Regions from separate parts of the Paenibacillus sp. W2I17 genome, predicted to be linked through region 1. Evidence: riboswitches for the same ligand, from Rfam matches in the RefSeq annotation. Region 1 holds a riboswitch; the other holds the start of a gene.
The links. A riboswitch is a leader RNA that binds a small molecule or an ion and turns the genes downstream of it on or off. The one in region 1 is predicted to bind glycine.
Positions count from the first base shown of each region.

Region 2: it holds a riboswitch for glycine, as region 1 does, so the genes downstream of both, gcvT (glycine cleavage system aminomethyltransferase GcvT) here and sdaAB (L-serine ammonia-lyase, iron-sulfur-dependent subunit beta) in region 1, are expected to answer to the same signal.

Region 1 covers NZ_JAUSXM010000001.1:4,080,137-4,089,149, reverse strand. The annotation lists gene QF041_RS18225 (phosphotransferase enzyme family protein) at 1-964, shown strand, start outside; gene QF041_RS18220 (response regulator transcription factor) at 1,157-1,867, shown strand; gene QF041_RS18215 (hypothetical protein) at 1,864-2,208, shown strand; gene QF041_RS18210 (sensor histidine kinase) at 2,210-3,355, shown strand; gene QF041_RS18205 (LolA family protein) at 3,357-4,448, shown strand; glycine riboswitch at 4,598-4,722, shown strand; glycine riboswitch at 4,727-4,862, shown strand; gene sdaAB (L-serine ammonia-lyase, iron-sulfur-dependent subunit beta) at 4,975-5,664, shown strand; gene sdaAA (L-serine ammonia-lyase, iron-sulfur-dependent, subunit alpha) at 5,654-6,631, shown strand; gene QF041_RS18190 (alpha-glycosidase) at 6,815-8,575, opposite strand; gene QF041_RS18185 (response regulator transcription factor) at 8,804-9,013, shown strand, end outside.
Region 2 covers NZ_JAUSXM010000001.1:6,193,397-6,202,409, reverse strand. The annotation lists gene QF041_RS27745 (mannitol-1-phosphate 5-dehydrogenase) at 1-45, opposite strand, end outside; gene QF041_RS27740 (PTS mannitol transporter subunit IIA) at 42-476, opposite strand; gene QF041_RS27735 (BglG family transcription antiterminator) at 476-2,575, opposite strand; gene QF041_RS27730 (PTS mannitol transporter subunit IIBC) at 2,614-4,068, opposite strand; gene gcvH (glycine cleavage system protein GcvH) at 4,488-4,880, opposite strand; glycine riboswitch at 5,224-5,346, shown strand; glycine riboswitch at 5,350-5,450, shown strand; gene gcvT (glycine cleavage system aminomethyltransferase GcvT) at 5,667-6,803, shown strand; gene gcvPA (aminomethyl-transferring glycine dehydrogenase subunit GcvPA) at 6,800-8,155, shown strand; gene gcvPB (aminomethyl-transferring glycine dehydrogenase subunit GcvPB) at 8,242-9,013, shown strand, end outside.

The DNA of each region.
Region 1 (9,013 bases):
TATACAGAACTACACTATTGAGAAACCTGTCGTTTCATATATTCGTCATAATGAGAATCTGACATATCATGTCGTTGATGAAGCAAGCGGGCAGAAGTATCTGCTACGTATCCATCAAGCCGCATATGCAAGTATGACAGGCATTCAGCATACGCTTCCTGCGCTGGAGGCAGAGATGAACCTGCTTCATGAGTTAAACGCAACGACAGCATTGCGCGTTCAACATCCGGTACGCAATGCATCGGGTGAATGGGTAACGGTATGGACAAGTGAGGCAGGGAAAGAGATTTGTTGTACGGTACTGGAGTGGATTGAGGGAAGGGACATCCAGCAGGGAGAACGCCTGACAACAGAGCAGATCTATGATCTTGGGGCACAACTGCAGATGCTTCATCAATATGGGCATGATCAGAATCAGACAGATCGAACAAAGGTGCGGCCGGCATATGGCAATGCCCACGAGAACTTGGTCATGCTAGGGCAGTTAGAGGAAGGCGTCCGACTGGGGATTTTCACAACGGAAGACTTCGATCTGCTTCGTGAGACGTTTGAGAACATTAATGAGCAGCTAGAAACATACCCGCAGCACGCTGGGACATGGGGGATCATTCATGGGGATATTACTCGCAACAATCTGCTGATAACGGAGCAGGGAATTTCCATGATTGATTTTTGTCTACACGGTTATGGTTATTATCTTTTCGATGCCGGAGGGGCAGCACTTATGTTCAATCGGGAGGAACGTGACATATTCTTATCCGGTTATACCCAACAGACCGCACCACTGACGGATCGTGATATCCGATTAATGGAAGGATTCATGTTGATCTTTACACTGGGTTATTATGCCTTTCAGATGGCGAATGAGTCGAGACACGAATGGATGAAAGACCGCATGCCGAAGCTGTGCAGCAAGTATTGTAGACCCTATGTACAGAACGAGAGCATCTTCTATGAGTTATGAGGTGTTTCCTTTTCTAGGAGCTATAACTTAGGATTAAGATTGTGAATATTACCTGGGCGTCCTGAACAATCGGGGTGCTCTTTTTGCATGCATTAGATAACGATCGTAATGGACATTTATGAAGAAAGTATAAACTCTGAGGAGAGTCAACTTTTCTTAGCTACAATATAGTCATGGGAGGATGAAGCAGCGATGAGAGACAGCGAGAATATATTGCTGGTGGAGGATGATCCGGAGATTGCCCGTATTTTGAGAGATCATCTACGTCATGAGGGTTATGGGGTAACTTGGGCATCAAGCGGTTTGGAGAGCTGGGAAGACTTTAGGGAGGGAGCCTATCAATTAGTCTTGTTGGATCTGATGCTGCCGGAAATGGATGGGTTCACGGTATGCAAAAACATTAGACTGATCAGCGATGTTCCGCTGCTCATGATGAGTGCTCGAATTGAGGAAGAGAGCAAAGTCAGGGGGCTTGGGCTGGGAGCTGACGATTATATTACGAAGCCCTTCAGTCTAACGGAACTTACAGCTCGCATTAAATCTCATCTGAATAGGTACCGCAGATATCAGGGCGTAGAGCCGGATTCGACAGATAGACAGTATAACGATGGGTTATCGATTGATTATTTGAATCAGCGCGCACAGCTTCATGGAGAACATGTGGCACTAACCAACAAGGAATGGGCTTTGCTCATACTGCTTGCTTCTCATCCTGGCCGGGTGTTTACCAAGGCGGAACTGTATGAACATGTCTGGAGTCAGCCAGAGGCGGGGAACTCGAGTACAGTCACAGTTCATGTGAAGAGCCTTCGGGCCAAGCTTGGTGACGAGCCCCATCATCCACGCTGGATTCAGACGGTGTGGGGTAGTGGCTATCGGTTCGTGGGGGAGCCTGAGGAATGAAGTTGAAGTACTGGTTAATGCTTGCCTTCCTCATTGTAATGCTGCTGCCTGTCGCTGCTGGGTGGGCGCTGTACTCCCTGTATAACTATTACAATGATCAGCGTGCCGTAACGGAATATGTAGAGTTGTCCGGACAATTAGCTCCTATTGAACTGGCTTTATCTGACCCGGGACTGTACCAGCTGCACTCGCCTGATGCTTTCGCTGCACTCTCCGAATTGGAGAATGGTCGGGTGAACTTTGATCTGTATTTACCAACAGGGATTCGGGTGTACACATCAGGGGGGAGTACATGGTCTTCTGGAGCTTACACCGTTGGGGGGGCGGGAGCTGTATCGTAATTTGTACAAATTACAGATTCGTCATCGTACATTCTCGTTGAAGAAACCCGTATGGGAAAAAGGTGAGTTGGTTGGCATTTACGAAATCGTCATGCTGCGTGGAGATTGGCTGGAAGGCATATCCTTGCGGACAACCTGGGTCATGGGTCTCACTGCTACTTTCTTTATCCTGTTATACGGAACAGTGCTGTGGTTGCTATCTCGAAAGCTCTTTCGGCCGATGAAATATCTCATAGAACGAATGGATGCTTTTGCACGGGGAGAGGCTGCTACGGATGTGGTACCTGTTCGTCATGATGAAATGGGCATCTTGCTCCAACAGTTTGATGCAATGCAAGACAAGATCAGACATACTCAGGCCGATGTGGAGAGGGAGCAAAAAGAAAAAGAGCTCATGATCGCCTCGTTATCCCATGATCTGAAAACACCGTTGATGTCCATTAGTGCCTATACGGAAGTACTTAACGGTGATCGTCAACTGAAACGCCTTGAAAGGCAGGAATATCAGGATGTGCTGCTCGGAAATGTGGAGCGGATGAAACAGATGATTAGTGAACTTGAGATGTATACGGCGCTGGGTTCCAGTGAATCGGAGATGGCCATGGTTAAGGTGGAAGGTGAAGAGTTTTTTGATATGCTGCTTGGGAGCTATGAGGGACTTGCCGAGCGTGATCAGATTGACGTGAAGATGGATGTCCGCACAGATCAACTGTACCGAGTTCATCCCGAACAACTGATGCGCCTGACAGATAATCTGATAAATAATGCACTACGCCACACAAGGACGAACGGTGTAATGGGACTAGGGGTTATTGCTTCAGATTGGGAGCTTCCTGAATGGATTATTCCTTCGCTTAGAGCTGAATTGGATAACTACAGGGCGGGAGCAACATTGATCATAGTACAAAACGAAGGTCCTGCTATTCCTGAAGAACAGCTCATTCGTATCTTCGAACCCTATGTTCAACACCAGAATCAGGAGGAGAAGACGTATGCAGGTGGTTCGGGATTGGGATTGAGTATAGCCAAACGGGTTGCGATAAAGCACGGAGGGGATATGCGCATGTGGTCATACGAAGGATATGGAACGCTGGCAGCATGCCGATTGCCTGAACATGGAGAATGTAAACGCAGAGAGGGTGGATAAGATGATGAAAAAAGGATGGATGATGCTGGGTACTGCTGTGTTGGCAGGCGCCCTGCTTGGAGGTTGCGCGGAGAAGGATATGCTGGCTATGTCAGGAGATGAGATGATTGAGAAGGTTGTCTCAGCAGAAACAGAACCCGCCTCGTATTATGCGGAAGGTGTGATGAAGATATGGGCAGATGACAAGCTGACTAACACGTTGCAAATTAAGGAATGGGTAGATGGTGAAACCGGACGAAAGCGCACGGAAACATCAGAGAATGGCAATGTCAGTTACGCAGTTAATGATGGAAAGAAGATCATCATATATGAAAAAGAAACAGGGGCAGCATATTCCATGGATGCATCATCCGTGTCACAACAACCTAATCAAACCCAGAAGCAAATATTGCTCGATCAACTAGAGCGGTTACGTACTACGCATGATGTGAATATGATGGGACAGGAGAAACTTCATGGACAGGACGTCATTCATATTGAATTGACACCAAAAGAAGAAGGCGCATTCTCCATATCTTCAGAGTATTGGGTAGATCCCAAAACGTGGATGATTGTCAAAGTAAACAGCGCGTATGGGGATGGAAAATCAGAAATGGTCTATGATCCGATTCAGTATGACCCTGAATTCACAAAGGATACTTTCGTAATTGACATCCCTAAGGAGGTCGATGTGAAGGACTTGAACGATATGATGCAGAATTCCGAAGTGACCCTAGAGGAAGCGGAAAAAGCGTTGGAACAGCCGTTCCTACAGGACATGAGTGGAGAATTCGAACTATCACGGATCGAAATGTCTACATCGCGCGGTGAGCTGAGCAGAGATGAAGTAACCTTGTATTACGTAAGTAACGACAAGGTAGAAGTCAGCCTGACGGTATTCAAGATGCCGGAAGAAAATGTGGACGATACACTAATGCCGGATGAAGCCAAGATTAAGGTTCGTAACACCGAGGGTTCATATATGAAGAGCATTCGGAACATATCATGGAGTGAGAATGGCTTGCGTTACTCCATTATGGGTGAAAACGAAGGATGGACGAAAGAGAAGCTTCAAGCTTGGATAAATGAATTGAAGCTGCCTAATCATTCCTAATGAGTTGATAAAGATGGTAATTATACGTCACTTTTATTGACATATAATGTGTAGCATATTAATCTGTAAGTATATGTACCAGATATGATCCAATTGAACAGAAGACACACGTTCGATGTGAGTTGAACGAGGAAGTGAATATAAGCGGATGATAACGAGCGGGAGAGACCTGGGTTAGCCAAGCAAAATGGCTAGTGTTCAGGCACCGAAGGAGCAAGCCGCTGCGCACCCGGCGCAGTGGTTAATCTCTCAGGTAAATGTACCATCGTTGGACGCAACTCTGGAGAGTGCGCGAACTGCGCCACCCAAGGGGTATATGATCAGTCAGTCCGGTGACCTTGTCTGTAATTGCAGACAATGCACCTTGTCGTGAGACACTGCTGATTGTGAAACTCTCAGGTATCGAGGACAGAGAGAGGGCCTGAGGCCTTCTTCTGTCCTTTTTTGATGTCATCATTCAGCAAAAAAGGAACATTACGGCATGGAATCTGGATGGAAATGACGAATTTAATTGGAGGGTTACAAGGTGCGATTTAAAGATGTTTTCTCAATAATTGGTCCGTCCATGACGGGGCCTTCAAGTTCACATACAGCTGGAGCAGCAAGGCTGGGAAGAATCGCTCGACAGTGGCTAGGATGTACGCCAGATCGTGCCCGGCTGACGTTATACGGTTCATTCGCTGATACGTATCAGGGGCACGGAACAGATCTGGCACTGATTGGCGGTCTGCTGGATTATGTCACAGACGATCCGCGTATCCCGGATGCAGAGCAATACGCAGAGGAAGCGGGCATGGAGGTTGAGTTTTATACAAGTGGCCTGCCTGCTCCTCATCCAAATACGGTCAAAATTGAGTTGTGGCATGGAGAACGTGCCTGCTCCTTAATCGGTGCATCCATTGGTGGTGGAAGCGTATCGGTGCATGCGATGAATGATTTTCGTGTTCAGATTAGTGGTGAGTTTCCGACACTTGTTCTGCGACATGCGGACAAAGCGGGGGTGCTCGCCTCGGTAACGTCCACGATCAGTTCATCCGGGGTTAACATCGGGTATATGCAGGTGGACCGGAAAGCCCGTGATGGCGAAGCGCTTACCGCGATGGAAATGGATGGTGTGCCTAATCCCGATATGCTCAAGCGTCTAAAGGAGCTCGACCATGTGCTGGACATTCGTGTTATCGATTTGAAGAGAGGAGTTGGTTCGGATGCGGTTTAAACATTTGCACGAACTGAATACGATCTGTACAGCGGAATCCAAAACAATTGCACAGCTGATGATCGAGGAGCAGGTTCAGGAGACCAATACACCAGAAGCAGATGTTGTGAAGCAGATGTCTGAATATTATCAAGTGATGAAGGAAGCGGTACGCAAAGGGTTAACGGAAGATACAACATCACGCAGTGGGTTAACGGGTGGAGACGGCAAAAAAATGGCCGAGTACATCCGCAAGGGTGAGACTTGTTCAGGAGATGCTTCCGCACTTGCCATGGCGTATGCCCTGTGTGTATCTGAAGTGAATGCCTCCATGGGTCGGATCGTGGCAACACCAACAGCCGGTTCCTGCGGCATCATCCCCGGTGTGTTTATTAGCTCACAGGAGCGATTTGGCTGGACGGACGAACATTTGGTGAACGGGTTGTTCTGTGCGGGAGCGATTGGTTATGTTATTGCCAACAATTCATTTATCTCCGGTGCCGAGGGTGGCTGTCAGGCGGAAGTGGGTTCTGCAATCGGCATGGCTGCGGGTGCCATGGTTGAACTGCGTGGAGGTACACCGGAACAGGTCGTTCATGCCGTAGGCTTGGCGTTAAAAAATACACTGGGCCTTATCTGCGATCCGGTCGCAGGCCTTGTTGAAATCCCGTGCATCGTCCGTAATGGACTGGGTGCAGTTACGGCGCTGGCTGCGGCTGACATGGCCCTGGCCGGAGTGCGTAGTGCTATTCCGTCAGATGAAGTCATCGACGTCATGCTGGAAGTAGGCAGTGCGATGCCGAGCCGCCATCGGGAGACAGCCCAGGGCGGACTGGCCCAGACACCAACCGGCCGCAAAATGATGCAGAAGTTGGCTAAACCAAAGGCAAAGCGTGCCGAGCCTGAGCAGGAGTCAAAGCCAGCGGATTCTGACACAACTACAAGTGGGGCGGACAATGCTCAAATGGACAAGGATACTCAGGTTTAAGCTGAACCGGGACCACCGATATATAAATAGTGACATTATTATGTATAACGGCGAATACAAAAATACAAAACAAGCGTCCGTGAACCCGAATCAGGGTTCTGCAGGACGCTTGTTTTATGCTGCCAGATGAAGCGAAGATAGGCTATTTAGATGTGGCTCAGATGTATGATGTGTATTATAACTCTAGTCCTGACTCACAGCCGTACTCAATACGGCATATCCATACGCGGGCAGTTCAATGGCGAGTACGCCATCTTCCTGGGCGGTACGATGGTTTCCGCCAAATAACTCGGTCCATTCCTCGTCCCCAGCCTCCAGCTCGACAATAGCCGTCTCTTCTGATCGATTGAACAGAACCAAAATGCGTTCCTCCTCATTTTGTCGCTCAAATACCAGTTGGCTGCCATCGGGACGAGCCTGCAGGAAACGAACGGTGCCTTCTGCACGCAGGGCAGGATGAGCATGACGCAGGGAGATCAGTTTCTGATAAAAGTCGAACAGCTCTCGGTCCTGCTTCGCTTCATCCCATTCCATGCATTTACGGCAGCCCGGATCATGTTCGCCATCCATGCCAATCTCGTCTCCGTAATAGATGCATGGCGCTCCCATGTAACTGAACTGGAATAACGCAGCCAGCTTCATCTTGCGCTGGTCGCCTTCACACAGCGTGAGCAGTCGCGGGGTGTCGTGGCTGTCCAGCAAGTTAAACGCCACTTCGCTAGCCTGAAGCGGATAACGGGATAACTGTCGCCCGATGGAGTTTGCGAACTGTTCGGCGTGCATTGTATTTTTCACAAAGAAAGCATTCACGGCATCGGTAAACGGATAGTTCATAGACGCATCGAACTGGTCGCCTTGCAGCCAGGAAGAAGACTCGTTCCATACTTCCCCCAGAATGTAGGCATCCGGATTAGCCGCTTTGACTACACGGCGGAAATCACGCCAGAATGCATCGTCCACTTCGTCTGCCACATCCAGCCGCCATCCGTCCGCACCCACTTCCTTGATCCAGTACTCAGCAACCTCCAGCAGATAGGCCTTAACCTCGGCATTCTCCGTATTCAGCTTTGGCATGTGCGCTTCGAATCCGAAGGTCTCATACGTAGGAATGCCATCCTTCACGTCCAGCGGGTATTCATGTACATGAAACCAGTCCTTGTATTTGGATTGTTCTCCGTTCTTTTGCACATCCACAAACGGCGCAAATGTCTTCCCGGAATGGTTGAACACAGCATCCAGAAGTACGCGAATTCCGCGTGCATGGCACAGCTCGACCAGTCGTTTCACGGTATCTGCGTCACCAAAGTGCCGGTCTACCCGCAGGTAGTCTTCGGTATCGTATTTGTGATTGGTGGTGGCTTCGAAGATGGGTGTGAAGTAGATCGCATTAATGCCAAGATCGCTGATGTAATCCAGATGGTCGATCACGCCCTGAAGGTCACCGCCGAAGAAATTGAAAGGTGTTGGCTCGCCGCCCCACGGCTCTACCTTTTCCGGACTAATATCCGGGTTGCCGTTGGCGAATCGTTCAGGGAAAATCTGATAGAACACCGCATCCTTAACCCATGCAGGGGGTGTGAATACAGCTCCGGCATGAATATAAGGGAACTGGAACATACGACCCGGATCGTCCGGTTCTTCTTCCTGGAAGTCCGTCTCGGTCATCCAGATCTGTTCGTCTCCGTTTTTGAGCAGAAAAGAGTATTTCAGTCGGTGGTAGGGAGGTTTCACCTCACCCTCGTAGTAATCGAACATGGAGTCAGAGGTGAACTTCGTTAAGGGAACCAGAGCTTTGGTTGCATCCCACGCATATTTATCCCCGGTCAGGGCATGTACCTCGGTCAGATCATTCTTTTTGGCACGCAGGCGCAGATGGATTGTATCTTGGTCATAGGCATAGGCCCAGTTACGTTTCGGTTGATGATAGATGGCTTCCAGCAGCATGATGAATTTCCTCCCGTCAGGTGTGGATATAGTATGTACTTGGTAGACTTGATTAATATGACATTCCCCACGTTAATGAATACGCTATAATTAGAATGTGTGGTAACGTAAAGGACTTTAACATTGTTTCAATAAGACATGAATCCATATGTTATAGGCAGCTTTTATCATTATTATGCTCAGATATATCATTAACCCAATGGGGACAGAAAGGAAACGAATATTCGGATGAAAACCAAACTGTTATATATTGAAGATGATACGGAAATTGCGACTTGGGTCAGAGCCGATCTGGAGGAGCGCGGTTATGAGGTGGTATGGCTCGGCAGTGGTGAAGGTGCAGCGGAGGCTGCTATCGGTTGCTCACTCATTATTCTGGATGTCATGCTGCCCGGGCTGGATGGATTTACGGTGGGCCAGCGACTGAAAAAAGAACAT
Region 2 (9,013 bases), 2.1 Mb from region 1:
GAACCCGCGTCCAATGTTACCTGCGCCAAAGTGTAGGGCCTTCATAGCTCCATTTCACTTTCCAGAATAGCAATAACTTCTTCGGCTGTTTTCGCCAGTCGCAGGGCCTCCATATTCTCATCTTCAGCACAGATCACCGCGATGCTAGTCAAGATCTCCATATGCTCCCCGCCTTGAGCCGCGATACCAATCACCATATAGGCTTTTTCTTCGCCAAAATCAACACCCTGTGGATACTGAATGACAGAGATACCTGTGGATAAAATGAAAGATTTGGATTCCTTCGTACCGTGCGGGATCGCAAGTCCGTTCCCTACATAGGTCGAGACAATCTCTTCGCGTTCAATCATCTTCTCAATGTAATCAGCAGTAATATGTCCTGCATCCTTCAGAATCTGTCCTGCCATACGAATCGCTTCATATTTGTCCTGAGCCGTCGCATTCAAGATGACTTTATCTGTTGTTAACATACTCATCATTTTTGACCTCCAATTTCGGTTTTACTGCGGTAAAATCCAACCAGTTCCTGGGAAAGGTAATGAATGAGTTCATCCCTGATTCCCTTCTCCAGCAATGCAATCATTTCTTCCTGCAATAACAGTGCGCTAATCTCACTGAGAACCTCCAGGCTTTCCTTGGATAATTCTCTGGGACCGAGCATCAAGAGGATATGGGTAACTCCTGCCGGATCATCCGGCGTACGAAGGAGTGGCTCAGTGAGCTGAAATAGGCTGATAGACGGCCTGTAGATGCCCTCACTGCGTGTATGGAACAGCGCAAGTCTTGTGCCGGGAATCTTTTGACTCCCCACTGCTTCACGTGCCTCCAACCGTTTCGCAATCTCCTCCGGTTCCTTCAACACACCAGATTCATGGAGGACGTTGCACATCGCATATACGGTTTTATAGAAACCAATATCCTGGTTATCCAGCGAGTACACCTGAAACTTCCCGATAATCCGGACGATTTCAACCAGAATAGCTTCCATTCCGTCAGGGTTCGAGTAACGACTTGTCGTCTGAACCTCTGTTTCCTGCGGCTTGTGATGCTGTCGTTGTAACGTTGTTGTCCTGATAAAATGACGCAGCTGCTCACTCTCTTCTGCCGTGAGCAGTGGGCTCACTTTGTAATATTGATGCTCATCCATCGGCAGATCGACAGTGGATAACACCAGGTCATATTCATCTGTAGGGATTCGCGTAGCTTCATACCAGGACACACTGTCCATGATCCGAATCTCGGGAATCTCCTTCGTCAGTCGACTGGAAAGCATACGTGATGATCCGATTCCGCTTGTACACACAATGATCGCCCTGATTTCCCGTTTCAATGCACGCAACCTCTCAATGGAAGCTCCAAAATGCATGACCAAGAAACCAATTTCCTCATCCGGAACTTTCACACCCGGCCAAGCTTGATGCACGGATTTTTTGACATCTTCGAAGAGTGAATCATAATCCTTTCGAATCTGCTGCAGCAACGGATTACGAATGATCTGCTGTTCTTCAATTCGCTCCATTACAGGTTGCATATGACCAATCAGACCCTCACGAAGCAAACGATCCTCATGAAAGGCATAATGAGTTCTAGCCTGCATCTGATCAATCAGTGAATGTACCCTGTCCAGTAAAATCAAGTCGTCTATCGGCAACAGCCGTGAAGAGTGAATCCGTTGTTCTGTCTCAATTAATAGTCTGTGAAAATAAGCCTGCTCATCTTGGGAGAATGTCAGCCCCAGCTGGGTGGATAGAACACTGCACAAGCGGGAAGCCAGATAAGGCGGAACCTTTATCTCACCCTGCTCTGCAATTTCATCTCCCTTCTTCTCCCGGGGAGATATACGCCCAATGCCAAAGCCTTTACGGATACGTACAACTGCTACGGATAATTGAATCAGCAGCTTCATGTATTGCCGTTCCGGGATGTTCTCCAGCCATTCGATATCCGGCTGCCATAACGCATTTTCGACCGTTAGCACATCACCATGTCCAATCATATCCAGCAGTTTTTGGTTTACGATGGAGCCTCCTTGTTCTGGCTGTCTTCCGAACAGATCAGACTCATCCAGAAATTCGAGGGCAAGTGCAGCAATGGCTGTGCGATGAAACGTCTCACTTCCGTTAATTTTGACACCATATCCACGCCTGCGGACCAGCTTCAGTCCAGCCTGAAGAATCCGTAACTCCAGATCGTCCAGATCAGTGGTTACCGTGGACACAGTCACCTTCAGATCCGAAGCAAGAGCAAGCAACTTCACAGGCTCTGACTCATCAAGCAGGATGCAAAGCATGAAGAGCTTACGCTCTTCTGGCGTAAACTCTACATATTCTTTACCCTCCAGTTGCTGTCGCAATGCAGTCAGATCATCCGAACCGGAATCAATTCGAATACCGGTTCCTGATTTTTTTTCCAGTCTCATCCCCAAAGGTTCAAGCCATTGTTCAATCATTTGAAGCTCGCGATGAACCGTTCGGGTACTGACTTTTACTTCAACGGCGATTTCGCCGGCAGTGACTTCATGTGGGTGCTCCAACAGAAACTCCACGATTTCGCGTTGTCTTTTGGTAATACTCATATCTCAGCCTCCGGCTCAGGGAAAACGAATGCGTGCAATTACTTCAGACGTTCAACGAGCGCATCATATTCCGGGCTTTTTAGGAAGTTGTCGATGGATATATGTTCTGCATTCGGCGCCACAGAGCGGGCACGATCGGTTAATACTTGTTGTGTGATCACCACATCTGCATCCGGCGGGATATCACTGATGGCCGTATTGGTCACCGTAACGTCAATCCCCTCGGCCTTCATCTTCTTGCGTAGAATGGAAGCGCCCATGGCACTCGATCCCATACCTGCATCACAGGAGAAGACGATCTTTTTCACATCTGTTTTCACAGTAGAAAAGGCCATATCCGCAGCTCTGTCTGCTTCACGTTGGTTAGCCGTAATGCCAGCGTTTGGCACGGTTCCTTGACTCTTCATATCTTTCATGCGACTGGATGCGGACTCCAGATCTTCGTCCTTTTGTTTACCCGTTTTCAGCAACAATGCTGCCACAAGGAAAGAAACGACGGCTGCTACAAGCACCCCTGCGAGCATCGGCAGGTATCCACCTTTTGGTGTTAAGAGGAAATACGCGATAATACTACCCGGTGATGGTGCTGAAACAAGTCCTGCTCCGGTGAGCATAAATGTTAATGTACCTGCGACGCCACCCGCAATTGCGGCAAGAATCAGAATCGGTCTCATCAGAATGTAAGGGAAGTAGATCTCATGAATTCCCCCGAAGAAATGAATGATAACGGCACCTGGTGCAGAAGATTTGGCCATTCCGCGTCCGAAGAAGCAGTAAGCAAGCAAGATACCAAGTCCCGGACCCGGGTTGGATTCAAGCATGTATAATACGGATTGCCCTAATTCTCTTGCTTGATCTGTTGCAATAGGCGTAAGAATACCGTGGTTAATTGCATTGTTTAGGAACAATACTTTACCCGGTTCGATAATCAGGTTGACCAGCGGCAGCAAGCCCAGATTCATTAAGCCTTGCACCCCGGCAGACAATACTTTGCTAATGGCTTCTACAGCAGGCCCAATGCCCAGTAGCGCAAATATGCCCAAGATTCCGCCAATAATACCGGCTGAGAAGTTGTTAACCAGCATTTCAAATCCGGCTCTAATTTTACCTTCGATCGATTTATCGAATTTTTTGATGATCCATGCTGCCAGAGGTCCAGCGATCATGGCCCCGAGGAACATCGGAATATCGCTACCCACGATGACCCCAATGGTCATAATGGCACCCACGACACCACCACGCTGGCCATGCACCATCGTACCCCCGGTGTAACCGATTAACAGTGGCAGCAAATATTTGATCATCGGATCGACTAGCTGGGCAAGCGTCTCGTTAGGGAACCAGCCTGTTGGAATGAACAGAGCCGTAATTAATCCCCAGGCGATGAACGCTCCCATATTCGGCATGACCATACCACTCAGGAATCGGCCAAAACGCTGAACACCAACCCGTAGCCCACCTTTGGAATTGGACGATTGGTCCAAATTACTCATTGTATTATCCTCCTTGGATCAAGTGATTATGATTATGAAAGGGGTATCATTTCTCCCCTGCTGTAATCCTAAGCGAGAATGCTCTCCTGTTCAATGAAATGAAAGCGTACTTTCGTCATGAACAATGATGACAACATTAGGTTATGTAATCGTTTTTATCTATGCATAATGGCTGAACTCATTGGTACATAAGGCTTTTCTCGCCTATGACTTTTATCATTTCCAAAATCATTTTCTAACCTATAGCTTGGTCTAATCAGACAATTTGCATCACAATCTGCCTGAATCAGTATTCACAACGTTCCTTGGAAAGCACAAAAAAACCTGTGCAAGCATCAAGCTCACACAGGTCGCAATAACATGAAGCACATCTCATTTTTCTATAAAATCATATGTTAATAAGTACAAGTTCATTGATTCTATTCTTCGGTATGTTTGCGATACGCATCTGCATTCATCAATGTGGACAATGCTGCAGACAGATCTCCCTCAACACGAATCTCGATCATCCAGCCTTCCTCGTAAGGAGAGCTGTTTACCAGTTCAGGTGAGTCCTGCAACGAATCATTCACCGCAATGATTGAACCAGTGACTGGAGAAAACAAGTCCGAAACCGTTTTGACCGATTCGATCGTTCCAATGCTGTCTTCTGCTTTTACATTAGTTTCAAGGTCAGGCAATTCCACAAACACAATGTCACCCAGCTGATGCTGCGCGAACTCGGTAATGCCAATACGTACAGTATCCTCCCCTACGGTTTGCACCCATTCGTGCTCTTCACTGTACAGGAAATCACTTTTCAATTCGCTCATCGATATCCGCCTCGCTTTTCATTAATGAGTACATGCGTTCTTTGACCTTAACCTTTTTCCCAGAACATAGCGTATGATATTTTTGAATCAAATGTCAAGATACCTCACAATTTATTTGCTGAACACCTCTAAATCCTGTAACCGGATTACACTCTTTCTTCATATACTGGTGAATATTAGAATAGTAAGCGCACTCTTTATAAATACACGAACAATATTATTAAAATAATATTAAATATTCGGTTTTTAATCATTATCTATGATATCGTTCTTGACATCAGTAGTGGATTCACGTTTTAATGAGAGGAGTAAATGTGTTTATTGGACTATGTTATACCCGCGGATGAATGTAAAGGGAGAGATTACCCGTGACACCCGATTCGGGATGCACATGAGGTAACGCCGAAGGAGTAAACCACCGATAAGCGGGGGTGAATCTCTCAGGCAAAAGGACTTTTACGGGACGCAACTCTGGAGAGCATCTATTCGCCCTGTGCGGGCGTTATGATCACCCAAGGGGAAACCTGCTGCACAACGTAGCGGGGTAACTCTCAGGTACAAGGGACAGAGCCTTAGAATACAGCGTGCTACTTGGCATGCCGATTCTTTGGCCTGTCCTTTTCCTTTTTCCCAAAAAACGAAAAACAGGATTCAGATCGGCGCTGTCATAGCTGCCTTACCATACTTATGTGATGAAAGTATCTAGCTGAAAATTTAAAAATACCCTGGTTCATTGATCCACGATTGTATATCCGGCCGGCTGACGGCCCATGACGAGGTGATTTGATGTCCGATTTGCTTAGAACACCACTCTTCCCACTGTATCAGCAATACGAAGGCGTACGGTGCATTGATTTTGGAGGCTGGGAGCTTCCGGTACAATTTAGCGGAATCCAGAAAGAACATGAAGCCGTACGCGAGCGCGCGGGACTGTTTGATGTATCCCATATGGGCGAATTCACAGTACAGGGTGAGCAGGCTGAAGTTTTTTTGCAACAAATGACGACCAATGATGTGACCACGCTGGTTCCCGGTCAAGCCCAGTACACCCTGATGTGTTATCCAGATGGCGGTGTGGTGGATGATCTGCTTGTGTATAAGCTGGAAGATCAGCATTATATGCTCGTTGTTAACGCCTCCAACATCAACAAGGATTGGGCGTGGCTGCAAGAGCACTTGATCCCTGGCGTAAGCATGACCAACGATTCGGAGCAGACGGCGCTGCTCGCCTTGCAAGGTCCACTGGCTGTAGACATTATCGGGAAAGTTACAGATACGGATGTAAGCTCGATTGAACCGTTTCGTTTTGTGCAGGATGCTGAAGTATGCGGAGTAAAATTACTGTTGTCCCGTACCGGTTATACCGGTGAAGATGGCTTTGAACTATATGTTCCTGCGGACCAGGCTGCTGTGGTCTGGAATGGATTAATGAAAGCCGGTGAAGGTCACGGACTCGTACCAACCGGACTTGGTGCCCGGGATACACTGCGCTTTGAAGCAAGGCTCCCCCTGTATGGACAGGAACTGTCGGCAACCATCTCTCCGCTTGAGGCTGGCGTTGGCATGTTTGTGAAGCTGAACGCCGGACCTTTTATCGGACACGAAGCCTTGTTACAGCAAAAAACTGACGGGCTCGCCCGCAAACTGGTCGGCATCGAAGTGCTGGAGCGTGGTATTCCTCGCCCCCACTATCCGATTTACGCCGAAGGCGTACAGATTGGTGAAGTGACAACAGGCACGCAATCACCTACATTGAAGCGTAATCTGGGGCTTGCCCTCATCGACAGCAAATACGCTGCGCTGGGAACCCCGCTTGAGATTGAGATCCGCGGCAAGAAACTAAAAGCCGAGGTCGTGAAGACCCCTTTTCATAAACGGACACGTACGTCGAAGACACCTACTCAAGGAGCTGATCAAGCATGAGCAAGCACCGTTACATTCCCATGACTGAGCAAGATCAGAGCGCCATGCTCGCAACCATCGGTGTGGATACGCTGGAGGATCTGTTTCAGGACATTCCGCAGGAGATTCGTTATCAGGGCGAGCTGCCCGTATCCTCCAAACTCGATGAATATGCGCTGACACGTCATATGTCCAAACAAGCTGGCGCCAACGCCAATTTCGAAACACACGCCAGCTTCCTCGGCGCAGGTATATATGATCATCATGTTCCTTCCGTCATCAATCATGTCATATCCCGTTCCGAGTTCTACACTGCCTACACACCTTATCAGCCTGAGATCAGCCAAGGTGAACTACAGGCCATTTTCGAATTTCAATCCTACATCTGTGAATTAACCGGTATGGCTGTGGCCAATGCCAGTATGTATGACGGTGCAACTGCCTTTGCCGAAGCAGGAAACCTGGCCGCAGCGGCAACTCGTCGCAAACAGCTCATCGTATCCCGTACCGTTCATCCGGAAGCCCGTCAGGTATTGCAGGCGTATGCGCACGGATTGAGTTTGGAGATTGTCGAGATTGGTTATAAGGATGGCGTCACTGATTGGGATGCCCTGCAAGCCGCCATATCGGACGATACCGCTGCTGTCATGATCCAGAGCCCGAACTTCTTTGGTGCAGTGGAAAATGTGAAGCAAGCCGCTGACCTCGTGCATGCGCACAAGGGCCTGCTCGTTGTAAGTGCTAACCCGCTATCGCTGGGTCTGCTGGAAGCCCCAGGCAAGCTGGGTGCCGACATCGTTGTAGGTGATGCGCAGCCCCTCGGCATCGCCGCTTCACTCGGCGGCCCAACATGCGGATATTTCGCCGTATCCCAGCCTCATATGCGCCGAATTCCTGGCCGAATTGTAGGCCAAACAACGGATCGCAACGGCAAGCGTGGTTTTGTACTGACACTGCAAGCACGTGAACAGCACATCCGCCGCGAAAAGGCGACATCCAATATCTGTTCCAACCAGGCTTTGCTTGCACTCAGCGCATCTGTGTATATGTCCATCATGGGTAAACAGGGCATGATCGATGTCGCGGATCTGAATTTGCAAAAGAGTCATTACACCCTCAATACATTAACTGCGATTCCTGGAGTTAGCCTTACTTTTAATGCACCAACATTTAATGAGTTTGTTATTAAGCTTCCTGAAGGAACCGACGTGGATGCCCTTCAGTTGAAATTGCTGGATGCGGGCTTTATTGGTGGTTACGAACTCGGACGTGATTACCCGGAGCTTGCCGGACATATGCTGATTGCTGTTACCGAACGACGCAGTAAGGAAGAGATTGACGAATTCGCACGAGCATTGGAGGGATCGCTGTGACTCAGGAAACGACAACGACGACAACGACAACATCGGTACAAGGACAATCGGAAACAGGTACCTCTGTCTCCACTTCGGCTCAATCTGTGACAGAAAAATTCAACGCACAGACCTTATCCCCTGCACCGGAGCAAGCATTGATCTTTGAACTCAGCAGCCCGGGACGTGTCGCTTATTCCTTGCCAGAATGTGACGTTCCTCGTCAGGCTGCGGATACGTTGATTCCCCGGGAAATGCTCCGTTCGGAAGCAGCGGCACTGCCGGAAGTGTTCGAGGTAGATGTTATTCGACACTATACTGCGCTATCCCGTCGCAACTTCGGTGTAGATAACGGATTCTACCCACTGGGCTCTTGTACAATGAAATATAATCCGAAGATCAATGAGGATGTTGCCCGTTATAACGGTTTTGCCAAAATCCATCCGTACCAGCATGAATCCAGCATTCAAGGTGCTCTTGAACTGTTATATACGTTGCAAAACGACCTTGCAGGTCTGACAGGTATGGACGCTGTGACCTTGCAACCCGCCGCTGGTGCCCATGGAGAATGGACTGGACTTATGATGATTCGTGCCTACCACGAAGCTCGTGGCGAACAACGTACCAAAGTCATCGTGCCCGATTCTTCTCACGGGACCAACCCGGCAAGTGCTACCGTTGCAGGATTTCAAACTGTGACGATTCCATCCCGCGCAGATGGACTGGTCGATCTGGACGCGCTCCGTGCAGCTGTTGGTTCGGATACGGCAGCATTGATGCTGACAAACCCGAATACACTTGGTTTGTTCGAGAAAGACATTCAGGAGATTGCATCCATCGTACACCAGGCTGGTGGCTTGTTGTATTACGATGGAGCCA